Regions from separate parts of the Micromonospora parva genome, predicted to be linked through region 2. Evidence: riboswitches for the same ligand, from Rfam matches in the RefSeq annotation. Region 2 holds a riboswitch; each other region holds the start of a gene.
The links. Region 2 has a riboswitch for cyclic di-AMP ahead of AB0C03_RS13160 (coiled-coil domain-containing protein). Riboswitches for the same ligand answer to the same signal wherever they lie in the genome.
Positions count from the first base shown of each region.

Region 1: it holds a riboswitch for cyclic di-AMP, as region 2 does, so the genes downstream of both, AB0C03_RS22095 (C39 family peptidase) here and AB0C03_RS13160 (coiled-coil domain-containing protein) in region 2, are expected to answer to the same signal.
Region 3: it holds a riboswitch for cyclic di-AMP, as region 2 does, so the genes downstream of both, AB0C03_RS15615 (C40 family peptidase) here and AB0C03_RS13160 (coiled-coil domain-containing protein) in region 2, are expected to answer to the same signal.

Region 1 is NZ_JBEZFX010000008.1:363,787-368,680, reverse strand. It holds gene AB0C03_RS22110 (acyltransferase family protein) at 1-110, shown strand, start outside; gene AB0C03_RS22105 (hypothetical protein) at 203-625, shown strand; gene AB0C03_RS22100 (hypothetical protein) at 755-1,525, shown strand; cyclic di-AMP (ydaO/yuaA leader) riboswitch at 1,810-1,951, shown strand; gene AB0C03_RS22095 (C39 family peptidase) at 2,185-3,033, shown strand; gene AB0C03_RS22090 (hypothetical protein) at 3,107-4,144, opposite strand; gene AB0C03_RS22085 (alpha/beta fold hydrolase) at 4,281-4,894, shown strand, end outside.
Region 2 is NZ_JBEZFX010000004.1:409,684-414,577, reverse strand. It holds gene AB0C03_RS13175 (1-phosphofructokinase family hexose kinase) at 1-629, opposite strand, end outside; gene AB0C03_RS13170 (SRPBCC family protein) at 818-1,288, shown strand; gene AB0C03_RS13165 (hypothetical protein) at 1,468-1,977, opposite strand; gene AB0C03_RS13160 (coiled-coil domain-containing protein) at 2,119-3,183, opposite strand; cyclic di-AMP (ydaO/yuaA leader) riboswitch at 3,189-3,320, opposite strand; gene AB0C03_RS13155 (cation diffusion facilitator family transporter) at 3,462-4,379, opposite strand; gene AB0C03_RS13150 (HelD family protein) at 4,486-4,894, opposite strand, start outside.
Region 3 is NZ_JBEZFX010000005.1:384,652-389,545, forward strand. It holds gene AB0C03_RS15605 (pyridoxamine 5'-phosphate oxidase family protein) at 1-267, opposite strand, end outside; gene dcd (dCTP deaminase) at 367-945, shown strand; gene AB0C03_RS15615 (C40 family peptidase) at 1,004-2,044, opposite strand; cyclic di-AMP (ydaO/yuaA leader) riboswitch at 2,058-2,193, opposite strand; gene AB0C03_RS15620 (N-acetylmuramoyl-L-alanine amidase) at 2,429-4,411, shown strand; gene AB0C03_RS15625 (C40 family peptidase) at 4,467-4,894, opposite strand, start outside.

The sequences.
Region 1 (4,894 bases), on a different contig from region 2:
CGGCCGGTGCCCCGACCGCCGGTGACGGCGACGCCGAGGGCGGGGCCGCGGGGGCCGCCGACGAGGTCGGTTTGGCCAACGGCCGATCACCGTACGCCGACCGGCGCTGACAGCGTCCACCCTGGTCAAACGGGTCGGCGCGGCGCGATCCGACACGCCCGTGGTCGGTGCGCCCGCCTCGGCGTGACGGTAGCGTGGGGACGTGCTTCCGGTCGCGTTCACCTGTCCGCTGTGGTGGGTGGCGCGCTGGGCGACGCGGGTGCTGACCAGCCTCGCCGTCGTCGCGGCCCTGGCGCTCGGCGCAGGCCCGGCCACGGCCGCCGCGTCGACGCCCAGCCCGGTGCCACCGTCGAGCGTGGTGTCGGCCTCCGTCGCCGCCGGGCCGCTGGCGGCCTCCGGTCGGCACGTCGGGGCGCACGCTGCGGCGCGCCCGGCAGCGGCGATCCCACCGGACGCCGTCGAGGAGGCCGTTCCCGCCTGGGCCGTCGACTCGCCCGGGGCGCTCCCCGAGGAGCACTGCGTCACCGCGACCGGCGTGCTTCCGGTCCGCGCGGCGGAGTCCGACCGGCTGCCCCTCGTCGACAGTGCGAGCGGTCGGGCCTGCCGGGCCCCACCCCGGCGCTGAGCCACCGGGACGATCGTCCCGCCGCCGCGCCTGTCGCCCCACCCGCTTCCCACCCGCCGACCGGTGGCCCGCCGTGGCCCGCCGGCCGGTGTGGCCCCATCGCACTGCTCTCTCCCCGAGGTGCCGACCATGGAGACCGCCGTCTTCTACCAGTTCGTGACCGAGGTGCCGCGAGCCGCCGCCATCTGGTCGACCCTGGTCCTGCTGACCCTGGGCCTGCTCACCGTGCTGGCCGCCCGCCCCGAACGGGACCGGCCCGCCGACGACCCGCTCCCGGCAGCGCCCACCGCCCGGGAGGTGGCCGCCGCCGAGGCTGCCGACCTGCGCCGCTACGCCGAGGAGGTGGCCGTCGCCGCGGCCGGCGCGGCGACGACAGCCAGGCGGAGACGTGCCGCCTGGCTGAGCGCCCAGGAGCAGATGGAGCGGGCCTGGACCGGGTACGACGCGGCGGACACCGCCGCGCGTCGCTTCGCGGGCGCCGGGGCGCTGCCCACCCCACGGACCCCGCACACCCCCGCCGAGTACGCGGCCCGGGAGCGCTATCTGCACCGGGCGGCGATGGCGGCGTACTGGCGGGGTGACCTGAGCATGGTGCAGCTCGGTGACGTGTTCGGGCACCGGCACGGCTGGGATCCCCGACGCCACCCCGTCGAGCAGGAGGTGTTGATCAGCCGGGTGGTCCGGGATGCGCGGCTGGCCGACTACCAGGCGGCCGCCGACCGTGAGCGGGCCGCCTGGCGTGACGCGGAGCTGGCCGCCGAGTCGGCTCGTACCCTCGCCGAGGAGGCGTACGCGGCGGCGGCCCGGCTGCGCCCACACCCGGTGGCCGCCCGCCGGACGGTGGCGGGGGCGTTGCGCCCGGCCGTCGTGGCACGGTGGCGACCGGCCCGGGCGGGTTGAGCCCGATCTGTGATGTGAGGCCGGTCACGCAATTGTGAAATCGGACGTCCGGCACGAGCCGCGCCATTGTTCCCGCGATTATGGTCGCGTTCTTCGTCGCCTGTCCGGTTGTCGCCCGTAGGCGCGCCCGTAACCGGTTGTCCCATCGAGTCACATCATCGGCAATACGCGCAGAAATTGCCTCGCCGATTGAGGTTTACGCAGGTGAGCCCGGCTTGGCAGGGCGCGGAGCCGCCAGTACTGTCGTCCTGTCCGATGCGGTAACCGATCGCAAGACGCGACGCCGCATCGACCCGCTTAATCGTGATCAACGAACCGGGGACCCATCAGTAAGTCCGGGGTGAATCCGCGAGCCACGGCCCGCGGTAGGGCGATCTTCCCGCCCGAATCCGTCAGCTAACCCGGTAGGCGGTGTCGGAAGGAGTCCCATCCTCGTGCAGCACCTTTCCACCCCTCGGTTGTTCCCTCGCCTCCACGGCGCGGCGATGCACCCGCTCATTCGTCCAGTGACGGTGAGCTGACCCCCCGGGTCATCGCCTTCCCCGCCCGGCCACGCCGGGCGTTCCCCTGAGCGGTTCACCATCCGCGGACCACGGTCCGCGCGCTGGCGCCTGCCCGGATACCGGTCCGGCCCCGGTGTGCCGCTCTCCCCCCGATCCGTGGAGGACCCCGTGAAGCACACCCTGCAGCGTCAGCTCCGCCGCCTCGCCACCGAGCGCCCGTACCAGATCGTTGTCGCCTCCGCCGCGGCTCTCGCCATCGCCACCACCGGCGGTGCCCTGCTCACCACCGCCGACGACGCCCCGGCCGACCAGCGCACCGCGACCACCGTCGCCGAGATGCGCAGCGACGTCGCCGCCTCCCGTGGCGACGTTCGGGACGCGTCCCCCTCGGCCAGCGCCGCGCCGACCACCGCCGCGCCGGCCACCAGCGCCGCGTCCCCCGCCGCGAAGGCCAAGAGCAACCCCGACCTCACCCGTAAGCCGACGCCGCCGAAGCCGCCCGCGACCAAGGTGCTCGACTACGACTACGAGGCGCAGAACACCTACTACAACTGCGGCCCGGCGGCCACCCGCAACGCGCTCAGCGCCGCCGGCATCGACCGCACCCAGGAGGAGCTCGGCGCCGAGCTGGGCACCACCGAGATGGGCACCAACTCGGCCGAGGACACCACCCGGGTGCTCAACGCCGAGGTGAAGGGCTCCCCGTACCGGACCCGGATGTTCCCCAGCGCGCCCAGCCCGGCGCAGATGGACCGCCTCCAGGCCGACGTGGTGAAGGCCATCACCGACGGCCGGGGCGTGGTGGCCAACGTCGTCGGGGACGCCACCGACACCGACGGCGGCTGGCACTCCTACGGCGGCGGGCACTACATCGCCGTCGTGGGCTACAAGGACAACGGTCGCACCGTGCGGATCGCCGACTCGGCGAACCCGGCCGACCCGTCGTACTGGATCACCACCATCGACCTGGCCAACTGGATCACCAGCCGGGGCTACTCCGCCTGACCCGGGCACGCCGAGGACCGCGGGCGTCGTCCCCCACAAGGGGCCGGCGCCCGCGGCGTCTTCGGCGGTGCGGTCAGTAGGTGATGAAGCCGTACAACGCCTTGTGGTTCGACTTCGTCCCGACCACGGTGTGGTCGACGGCGGACGACTGCACACTGCCCCTGACGAACAAGTAGTCGATCTTGCTGGAACCGTTGGTGGCCGCCGACCCGTACCCGGTCATGCCGTAGCCGCTGAGCGTGCCGGGGGCGATGCCGGTGCGGTTCGCGTCGATGCCCACCACGCGGATCGTCGACGCGTTCAGCAGCGTGGTCGCGTCCGCACCGAGGTGGATGCCGCTGTTGGCGATGCCCCGGTCGCCGTCACCGGCGCAGGCGTTCTGCCGGTTCTCCTGCGGCAGGTGCATCGTCGCGGCGAACACGCTGGTGCCGGTCGCCTTGATGGTGAAGCGCGCCGCGATCGCGCTGGTCCGCTTCCACTTGTAGTAGTCGGTGCTGTCCGGGTCACTGTTCGGCGGCTTGTACAGCGTGCACCCGGCGCCGTTCGCGTACGCCGTGCCCGGCTTGAGCCAGCCCGCGCTCCAGTACTTCGAGATGTCGCCACTGGCGAGGTTGAGCGTGCGCTTGTTCCAGATGATGGCGTTGGTCTGCTTCTTCTTCAGGTCGCCGAGCGACTGCGAGCTGCACTTGTGCGTGCTGCCCCACGGCTCCGGGTCGTCCCACGCCACGATCGCCCCGTAGCTGCCCGCCGGGTAGCCGAACTTCGCCGACAGCTGGTCGGCGTACGCCTCGGCCTGGCCGGTGCCGCGCACCTGCTGCACGATCAGGATGTCGGGCGCCACCACGCCGCTGGTGCCCGTGCGACCGGCGTCGTCGACCAGGATCGAGGTCAGGTGGTCCGGTCCGGAGATCCGGGTGCAGCTCCCGTCGGAGTTGTTCACCACCAGGTTCTCGATGTTGTTGTTGTAGACCCGCAGCACCCGGTCGGCCGCCGTGACCGCTGCGCCGTTCGGTGCGGCCACGTCCGATGGCGTCGCGGACGCCCGGTGCGGTACGCCGAGCGTGACGGCTGCCAGTGCCGCGACCAGCGCCGACCCGTACATCCTGTACACAGTGGCTCCCCTCGGGACGGAATCGACAGGTGGCTCTGTCCGTCCGGCCCGGAACTCTACAGTGGATCATTCTTTGGTGGGGGCGGCGTGGATGACGGCTCTCGTACCAGGCCGTGAACCGTGGGAGACTGCGGCCGTGGTGGATGAATCGGGTGGTCAAGCCGGTCGCGGGCGGGTCCTGCTGCTCCTGCACGGGATGGGCACGACCGGGGACGTCTGGTTGCCGTGGGCGCCGCTGCTGGAGCAGCGCTGGGCGGGGCGGTGGCTGGCACCGGACCTCGCCGGCCACGGCTGGGCGGCACCGCTTCAGTCGTACACGTTCGCGGGGTTCGCCGACCGGATAGCGCGCGGCCTGGCGCCCGGCGACCGGCTCGTCGTGCTCGGACATTCGCTGGGCGGGGTGGTCGGCCTCGCGCTGGCCGCCCGCGCCGCCGGTACGCCGGTGGACGCCGTGGTCGGGTTGGGCATCAAGGCCGTCTGGTCACCCGACGAGCTGACCCGCGCCGCCGACCTCGCCGCCCGCCCGATCAGTTGGTTCGCGACCCGCGCCGAGGCGGCGCGCCGCTACCTGCGGGTCTCCGGGCTGGCCGGCCTGGTGCCGCCGGACGACCCGGTGGTGGACGCCGGGCTGCGCCAGGTCGACGGCCGGTGGCGCCTCGCCATGGACCCGACCGCGTTCGCCGTCGGCGAGCCCGACCTGGCCGCGCTGCTGGCGGCGACCGACGCGCCGGTCGTGCTGGCGCGCGGGGA
Region 2 (4,894 bases):
CCGCCCGCGTGCAACTCGTACATGGCCTGGGTCAGTTCCACGGTGTCGTCGCTGCGGGCGCGGCCGTCGCGGATCAACTCCTCGTGACTCACCTTGAGGAAGAACACCCCGCTCTCCAGCACCGAACCGAGGTGATCGCCGGAGAGGTCGACCACCACCCGGCCGCCGTTCGCGCCGAGGTCGGCGGCGAAGCGTCGGTACAGGTCGGCCGGTACGAGCCAGGGCTCGTTGGGTCCACTGAGGATGCTCACCGAGGCCCGCAGGCCCTCACCGAGGGCGAGGTTGTACAACTCGTCGATCTCATGCCGGCTCAGTGGCTGCCCGGGTACGTCGACGATCTCCTGCCGGGAGCCGTCCCGGCGATCGTGCACGTACCCGCCGCTGCCGGAGTCGCGGACCACCACCTTGAGGTCCACGCCCTCGCTGACCAGCAGCGGCTCCAGCACCTGGCCGATCTCACCACCGAGGGCGGTGCAGAGCACCACGTCGACACCGAGGGAGATCACCATCCGGGACTGCCAGACGCCCTGCCCGCCGGGGTGCAGGTGCAGCTCGGGGTGATCGTTTGGCTGGTCAACGGTCACCGTCAGCTGTGGAGTGGGCGCGAAGACCATCACGTGCCCGCTCATCGGTTGTCCCCGTACAGGTGGCCGCGCTCCGGCATCTTCGGAAGATTTCGCACTAACTGAGCTTAATGGGGCAGATGGTGGCGGCTCGCCGCATCGGCCCGGCCCGGCGCGGCGTCGGGTGCGATCGGGCGTTGCCAGCCGGACATCGGTACGGGACGATCGGGCGACCAACGGCGGCGGGAGACGGTGTGCTCAGCAGCGATACCTTCAGCTACACCGTCCAGGCCCGGAGTTCACCAGCCGAGGCCGCGGCGCTGCTCAGCGACCTGACCCGGCAGGGCGAGCTGCATCCGCTGATCGTCCAGGTCCGCCGGGTGCCGCCCCGGCCCGGGGCGCGGGCCAGCTACACGATCAACGACCGGTTGGTGGCCGGCCCGCTGCGCTTCCGGACCACGTACCACGCGGACGTGCTGATCAGCGAGACCGACGAGATCGTCATGGTGGCCCGCCAGTGGCCGGCGACCACGGTGCGCAACCACACCCGACTGCGCGCCGAGCCCGACGGCCTGGTCCGCATCGACGTGGAGATCACCCTGACGGCGCCGACGCCGCTGTTCCGGTACGCGTTCCGCCAGGCCCGAGCCGCCCACCTCGCCCTCGCCACCCGGCTGGGCGCAGCCCTCGACCGCACCGGCGAACCCCCACCGCCCCCGGCCTGACCCTCCGCCCCGCCCCGGCCCGCCACCCCGCTTCATGATCGTGCTCAATCCAGGATGTAGTGGCCTCCTGTCGCATCGAGGCCACTACATCCTGGTTCGAGCGCGATCACGGGTGGGCGCCGGCCACGCGCGATCATGGGTGGACGCCGGCCACGAGCGTCATGGGTGGGCGGGGGTCGTTAGGACCGTGCGGTGGCGCGGCCGCGGCCGGCGACGGTGGCTGCGGCGGTGCGTCGGCGGCCCCACGGCTTGTAGGTGGAGAGCACCGTCGCGATGATCATCAGGCTGGTCGACACGGCCGGCGCGATGACCAGGTCGGCGCGATCCCGGGCGGGCAGGGCGGCGCCGACCGCTCCGGCGTGGCGCAGGTTCGGGGTGAGCAGGAACAGCACCAGCCCGACCATCACGGTGGTGAGCACGAGCTTGACCAGCACCCAGCGGTGCCGCAGCAGGCCCCACGGGGTGAGCAGCGAACTGGCCACTCCGATCAGCCAGACCAGGACGCTCAGCGGCGCGAACAGCACCGTGCCGATCAGGGCCGTGACCGGGTAGACCACCGCCGGGTCGGCGCCCCGCTGCACGGCGATGCCGAGGGTGAGCAGCACCAGGTCGGTGCCGAGCCAGCCGAGCGAGGTGACGAGGTGCAGGGTGAGCAGCGCCTTGCGGGTGGTGGGTCGGATCCGAGGCATACCGCGATGCTGCCCGCCGGCCCTGGCCGGGTCGTCCGCCGAGCGACGACATCAGGGGTACGCCCGGCGACGTAGCCGGCCCCGGACGCGGGTGATGCCTGTGAGTCATCACGATGACTCACAGGCATCTCCACGCGTGGGTCAGTAGACCGACAGGTGTACGTGGTTGGTGTGGTCGGTGGACGGGGTCCCGTGCGCCCCGCTGTACGACTTCCATCCGCTGCTGGGCAGCCAGATCTGCTTGTACCAGATCACGTAGAGCACGGCGAGCCGGTCCGCGTTGCGGATGAAGTACGCGGCCAGGTTGTTGCCGTAGGTCTTGTCGCCGCCGGTCGCGGCTCCGCCGAAGCCGCCCTTCTGTGCGGCGAAGTCGCAGGCCCGGCCCTTCGGGTGCTCACCGGAGCCGCTGGGGCGGTGGCACGAGACGTACCGGGTGAAGCCCGCCGCCTTGGCCTGGTTGAGCGCGTGCAGGGTACGGGGGGTGATGCAGCCGCTGGCCGGCGTGGGGTCGTTCACGCTGCACGACTCGGAAGGCCAGGAGCCGTCGGAGTTGCGCGGCGCGGCCGTCGCGTTGGCGGTGGAGGTGCCCCGGTTGGAGCCGGTGTCGGCGGTGCTCTGTGTCTTGGGTGTGGTGGCCACGGTCAGGGCCCGTTCGGCCTGTTCCTTGCGCTTGGCCATCACCGCGACCTGCTTGCGCTGTTCAATGATCTCGCCGTCCAGTGCGACCCGGGTGCGGGTGGCCTGGTCCTTGCTCTTCAGCAGGTCGCGCAGCACCCGGTCCTCGTTGGCGGCCACCGCGTCCAGGGCGGCTGCCCGGTCCATGAAGCCTTCCGGGGTGCTGCTGTTGAGCAGCGCCGACATCGCGCCGAGTCGTCCGGTCCGGTACGCCACCTCGGCGATCTCGCCGACCTTGCCGTTGCGCTGGTCGATCTCGACCTCGATGGTCTTCAGCTGGGTGGTGAGCTGCTTCTGCCGTTGTACCGAGGTGTCCAGGGCTCGTTTGGCGTCCAGGTAGCCCTTGCTGGCCGCCTCGAGTTGGGCGCGCAACGCCGGGGTGCCGCCCTCCTCGTCGGAGTCGGGTGCGGCGGCCCGCAGGCCGGTCGGGGGAGCGGCCGAGGCGGTGCCGGCCGGAAGCGCGACGCCGAGGGCGAACATCGCGACGATCAGGGCCGCCAGTCGGGCGGCGGGTGGTCGTGCTGGTGCCACTGCGCATGTCCTTCCGTCAGCCGCCGACCGGGTTAGCTGACGGGTTCGGGACGGAAGATCCCTACCGCTGACGCGGATGCACCCCAGGAACATGGTTCCCCGGTTCGCCCGGTTGGGCGATTAGGCGGCGACCGCCACCGGCGCCGGGAGGCGCCGCCTGGTGGAGGCCGGGACCGAGCCTACCGGTGCCGGTGGGGCCGCTGCAGCCAATGTGACGGACGGTGCGTGCGTCACCACGGAAAATTACCTTAAAAGTGAGCAATGCTCCGAAAAGATCGTCACCACTCGATGGAGCCACACGCGCCGGAGGCGGCGCCCGGCTCGATCTGCAACGTCGCGTGTTCGATGCGGAAGTCGTCGTGCAGGGCCGTACGCGCCGCGGTGAGCACCGCGCCGACCTCCGCCCCAGGCGCCATGGTCAGGTGTGCGGAGGCCACCTCCATGCCCGAGGTGAGCGTCCAGACGTGCAGGTCGTGCACCTCGACGACGCCGGGCACCGCGGCCAGCCGGTCGTGCACGGCGGTCACCTGGAGGTGCTCAGGGGCGGCCTGCACCAGGATGCGGATAGCGGCGCGGGCCAGCCGCCAGGTGCGCGGCAGGATGAACACGCCGATGGCGACCGCGACCAGGGGGTCCGCCCACCACCAGTCGGTGACGGTGATGAGCAGCGCCGCCCCGATGACGCCGACCGAGCCGAGCAGGTCACCGAGCACCTCCAGGTAGGCGCCCTGGAGGTTGATGCTCTCCCGGGCCCCGGCGCGCAGCAGGGCGAAGGCGGCGATGTTCGCGAGCAGACCGAGCACGGCCACCGCGAGCATCGGGCCGGCGATGACCTGGTGCGGGTCGCCGAACCGACGGATCGCCTCGATCACCACGTAGATCGCCACGCCGGAGAGCAGGACGGCGTTGGCCAGCGCGGCGAGCACCTCGAGCCGGTAGAGCCCGAAGGTGCGCTGCGGGTCGTTGGTGGCCCGCCGGGTCGCCGTGATCGCGGCGAGCGCCATCCCGATGCCGAGCACGTCGGTGAACATGTGCCCGGCGTCGGAGAGCAGGGCGAGTGAGCCGGTGTGCAGGGCGGTCACCGCCTCGACCACCATCAGGGTGGCGAGCAGCCCGAACGCCGCCCAGAGTCGACCCCGGTGCTGGTGTGCGGCATTGGCGACGGACCCATGGTGGTGGTCATGACCTGCGCCCACGAGATTCACCTTCCGCCGCCGGCCGGGACCCGGTCAAATGTATGCTCACATCGCTATGTGTGCAAGTGTACGGGTGATGCCTCGCGCTGGCGGCGGTCCGCGCAGGTCAGCCGGTCGGGTCGATGGTGGTGAGCCGCTGGGTGGCCCGGGAGAGCGCCACGTACAGGGTGCGTACCCCGGCGCCCGGATCCGCCCGGATCTCGCTCGGGGCGACCAGCACCACCGCGTCGTACTCCATGCCCTTGGCCTCCAGGCTGGTCACCACCTGCAACCTGGGCGCGCCGAGCGCGCCGAGCCAACCGGCGACCTCGTCACGGCGGGGGACCGGCGTGATCACCCCGACCGTGCCCTCCACCTCGGCCAGCAGGCCGGCGGCGGCCTCGACGGTCGCGGTCTCCAACCCGGCGGCCGGCACCACCAGCTCGACCGGTTCGACCCCGGTGGAGCGGACGGCGGTCGGCAGCGGCAGGTCGGGATAGAGCCGGCGGATCTCCGCCGCCGCCACCGCGAAGATC
Region 3 (4,894 bases), on a different contig from region 2:
GTATGCCTCGTCGTCGCTCTCCTCGGCCGGGAACGAGTGCAGCGCGTAGCGGCCGTCCCGTTCGAGGTCACGGCGCTTGGGCGAGTCGATGATGAAGCAGAACAGCCCCTCGGCGGTGATGACCGGGGAGACCGGATGGACGCGGGGCCCGCCGTCGGCGCGGACCGTGGCCAGATAGCCGAAGCCCGGCCCGTACTGCTGGAGGAGAACGCGGATCCCGTCGGCGAGTCGGGGCTCGTCGGCGGCGAATTCGGACCAGGAAGCCATGTGGGCATTCTATCGAACAAATGTACGAGCAGCGACCTCGACGCGCTGGTCACCGGCACCGAATCCGGGCACTTTCGGCAACGCGGCTATGGTGGTCCGATGCTGCTCTCCGACCGCGACCTGGTCTCCGAGATCAAGGCCGGCACGCTGGGCCTGGAGCCGTTCGAGCCCACCCTGGTCCAACCGTCCAGCATCGACGTCCGACTCGACCGGCTGTTCCGGGTCTTCAACAACCACCTCTACACCCACATCGATCCCGCCATGCAGCAGGACGACCTGACCTCGGCGGTCGAGGTCCCCGACGGTGAGCCCTTCGTGCTGCACCCCGGGGAGTTCGTGCTCGCCTCGACGCTGGAGGTCATCTCGCTGGGTGACCAGCTCGCCGGCCGACTGGAGGGCAAGAGCTCCCTGGGCCGGCTCGGGCTGCTCACCCATTCCACCGCCGGCTTCATCGACCCGGGCTTCTCCGGTCACGTGACGCTGGAACTCTCGAACGTGGCGAACCTGCCGATCACCCTGTGGCCCGGCATGAAGATCGGGCAGCTCTGCATCTTCCGGCTCTCCTCGCCGGCCGAGCACCCGTACGGCTCGGTGGTCTACGGCTCGCGCTACCAGGGCCAGCGGGGGCCGACGCCAAGCCGCGCCTGGCAGCACTGGCGCACCTGGCCCACCCGCTGAACCACGACGACGAGGGCCCGCCGCGACGGATCGCGGCGGGCCCTCTCGTCACCCGGGGTCAGCCCGGGCGGCCGTAGCTGTGGATCGGGCCGTCGTCGACCTTCTTCATCTTGACCGGTTGACCGGCCTGCGAGGCGTGCACCACCCAGCCGCCGCCGACGTACATGCCGACGTGGTGGATGTCGCTGTAGTAGAAGACCAGGTCTCCGGGGCGCAGGTCGCCCCTGCTGACGTTCTTCGTGACGCGGCTCTGCGCGGCGGCGTTGTGTGGCAGCGACACACCGGCCTTCGCCCAGGCGGCCAGCATCAGCCCGGAGCAGTCGTACGAGTTCGGACCCTCGGCACCCCAGACGTAGGGCTTGCCGATCTGGGCGCACGCGAACTTGACAGCGGTGCCCGCGCCGCCGCCGGGGTAGCTGCCCGGGCAGGGCGCCGGGCGCAGTGGGCCACCGCCACCGTTGCCGTACACCTTGAGGCGCAGCTTCTGCAGGCGGTCGATCTCTTCGTTGATCTGCTTCTTCTTCGCCGCCAGCTGAGCTTCGGTGCGGGTCAGCTGGGCCACCATCTCGTCCAGCGGCGCCTTCTGCGCGGCCAGCTGGTCGCGCAGGTCGGCGACCTCGCGTACGTCCTTCTGCTGGTTGTGCGCGAAGCGGTCGAGCATCTCGAGCTGGCCGACCACCTCGCTGGGCGACCGGCTGCCCAGCACCGCGTTGACGGTCAACACGTTCTCACCCTTGTAGGCGCGTACGGCCAGGGCGCTGACCTTGTCCATCGCGGCGTCGACCTGGCGCTCCAGCGGGGTGATCCGGGCGGCCAGCGCGTCGGCCTGCTTGCGCTTCGCGGCGAGGTCGGCGCGGGTGGCGTTGTGCCGTTCGATGATCGGTTCGAGCTTGTTCCAGTCGGCGTCGATCTGGCGCTCGATCTCGGCGACCGACGGGTCGGCGTGGGCCGCCGTGGCACTGCCGGTCAGGACGACGGCGACGCCGGCCAGGGCGGCGAGTGCGGTGGTGAAGCGGGACCAGCGTGGGCGCGGCACGATCGACGTCGGGCCGGCTGATGCCGACCGCTCGGACGACGGCCGCGGGGCATGGAGTGCCACCGGGGTTCCGTACTCCTTCTTCCTGACCGCCTACCGGGTTAGCTGACGGGTTCGGGCGGGAAGTCGGCGCCCTACCGCAGTGGCTGCGGATTCACCCCGAGGGACCTGGGTCCCCGGTTCGCTCGGAAACGACTCGGCGGTGTCGGTCCGTTACCGCCCGGGCTGGGCGGAGCTGCTGTCGGCCCGACGAATGACCAGAGTAGAGACGCTTGTTACCGATCCGCAACCCGCACGGCCGTGACACTCCGTACCGATTGGACGAGGTCACCGACCGTGTGTGAAGAATTCTTTCCCCACGCTTCGATAGATGGAAAGGTATTGACCTGACCTCCCGGACGGCGCGATGGTGACCTGACCTCACTCCGCGAGAATCTAGGGGGTTCGATGCACCATCCAACCCTGTCGACGGGCTGGCGCGCACTGCTCGCCGCCGCCGTGGTCGCCGCCGCCACCACGGTGCCACTCTCCGTCGGCCCGGCCGCCGCCGCGTCCACCACCGACCGTCAGCAGCAGTACGCCGCCGCGGCCACCGAGTACGGGGTGCCGACAGTCGTGCTGCTCGCCGTCTCCTACCTGGAGTCCCGCTGGGACACCAACGCCGGCACACCGAGCACCAGTGGCGGCTACGGCCCGATGCACCTGACCGACGCCCGGCACGTGGCCGCCCTACCCGGGCGCGGTCACCACGACGCCGGTGCCGAGGACCCGCGCGGCGACGACTCGCGTCCCGCCCGGGTGCCCGCGCCCCGACCGGTCGAGGCCCCCGCGCCGTCCACCGCCGCGTTGCAGACCGTGGACGCCGCCGCCACGCTGACCGGCGTCGCCCCCGAGGCACTGCGCACCGACGCGGGCCTCAACATCCGGGGTGGGGCGGCGCTGCTCAGCGCGTACCAACGGGAGCTGGACGCCCCGGTCGGCGCCGACACCGACCCGGCCGCCTGGTACGGCGCGGTGGCCCGCTACTCCGGCGCGGACAGCGCCGACGCCGCCGCGGCCTTCGCCGACGAGGTCTTCACCACCATCGGCGCGGGCCAGTCCCGGGTGACCGACGACGGCCAGCGGATCACCCTGCCGGCCCGCACGGTACGGCCCGAGCGTTCCTGGTTGGACCGGCTGGGTCTGCGCCGGCTGGCCCGCCCGGACGGGGTGGAGTGCCCCCGCACCATCTCGTGCGAGTGGATCCCGGCACCCTACGAGGCATTCGGCGACGGGGACTACGGCAACCACGACCTCTCCGACCGGCCCGCCCGGCAGAAGATCGAATACATCGTCATCCACGACACCGAGGCGAGTTGGGCGACGACCCTGCAACTCGTCCAGGATCCGACCTACGTCAGCTGGCACTACTCGCTGCGCTCGGTGGACGGGCACATCGCCCAGCACGTGAAGACCAAGGACGTCGGTTGGCACGCCGGCAACTGGTACGTCAACGCGAAGTCGATCGGGCTGGAACACGAAGGCTTCGCGGCGCAGGGGACCTGGTACACCGAGGCGATGTACCGGACCTCGGCGAAGCTGGTCCGGCACCTGGCGCTGCGGCTGGGCATCCCACTGGACCGCCAGCACATCATCGGCCACGACAACGTGCCCGGCACCGTCGCCTCCACGGTGCGGGGAATGCACTGGGATCCGGGGCCGTACTGGGACTGGACGCACTACTTCGACCTGCTGCACGCACCCCGACTGGACACCGGCACCCCGGCCACCGGGCTGGTCCGCATCGACCCCGACTACGCCACCAACCAGCCGGCGTTCACCGGTTGCGTCACCGCCGGCGTGCCGTGCGCACCGCGCGGCTCCTCGGCGGTGGTGCTCCGGAGCGCACCGTCCGCGGACGCGCCGCTGGTCAACGACGTCGCGCTCCGCCCGGACGGCACCCCGAACACGATGGCCGTGTCCGACCACGGGGCCCGGGCCTCCGCCGGGCAGACGTACGCGCTGGCCGGCCGGCAGGGCGACTGGACGGCGATCTGGTACCTCGGGCAGCGGGCCTGGTTCCACAACCCGCCGTCCGCGCCGACCGCCAGCTGGACCGTCGGCGTCGTGGCCACCCCGAAACCCGGACGGGCCACCATCCCGGTGTACGGACGGGCGTACCCGGAGCAGGCGGCGTACCCGGAGGGGGTGCCGTACCAGACGATCTCGCCGTTGCAGTACACCCTGGCCGCCGGGCAGCGGTACGCCGTCGGCGCGGTGCTGGCCGGCGAGTACTACCGGGCCAGCACGTTCGACGGCTCCTCGCCCGGTGACTGGACGGTGATCCGCGGCAAGAACCGCTACGCGCAGATCCAGTTCGGCCACCGGATCATGTACGTCGACCTCGCCGACGTGCAGCTGTTGCCGTCCCCGGTGGGCGCGCCCCGCTGACAACCACGACGGCCCCCGGTCGGTGACCGGGGGCCGTCGTGTCGCGTCAGGTGGATCAGCCGGGTCTGCGGAAACCGGCGATGGGCATGGTGGTGATGCTGGACACCTGCACCGGTTTGCCGGCGCGGGGCGCGTGCACCATCTGGTTGTTGCCCAGATACAGCCCGACATGACTCAGGCCGGAGAAGAAGAACACCAGGTCACCGGGGCGGGCGTCGGCCCGCGCGATGGCCTTGCCCTCGTTCCACTGGTCACCGGTGTGGTGGGTGAGGTAGATCCCCGCCGCCTTGTAGGCGTACTGGGTCAGCCCCGAACAGTCGAACGAGTTCGGGCCGGTGGCACCCCAGACGTACGGCTTGCCGACCTTCCCGCAGGCGGTCTTGATAGCGGTACGGGCCGCCTCGCTGACCACCCCGTTGATGGTCGGGCAGGCCGCGGTCTTGACGGTGGTCTTCGGCATCGACGCCTCGAGCTGCTTGATCT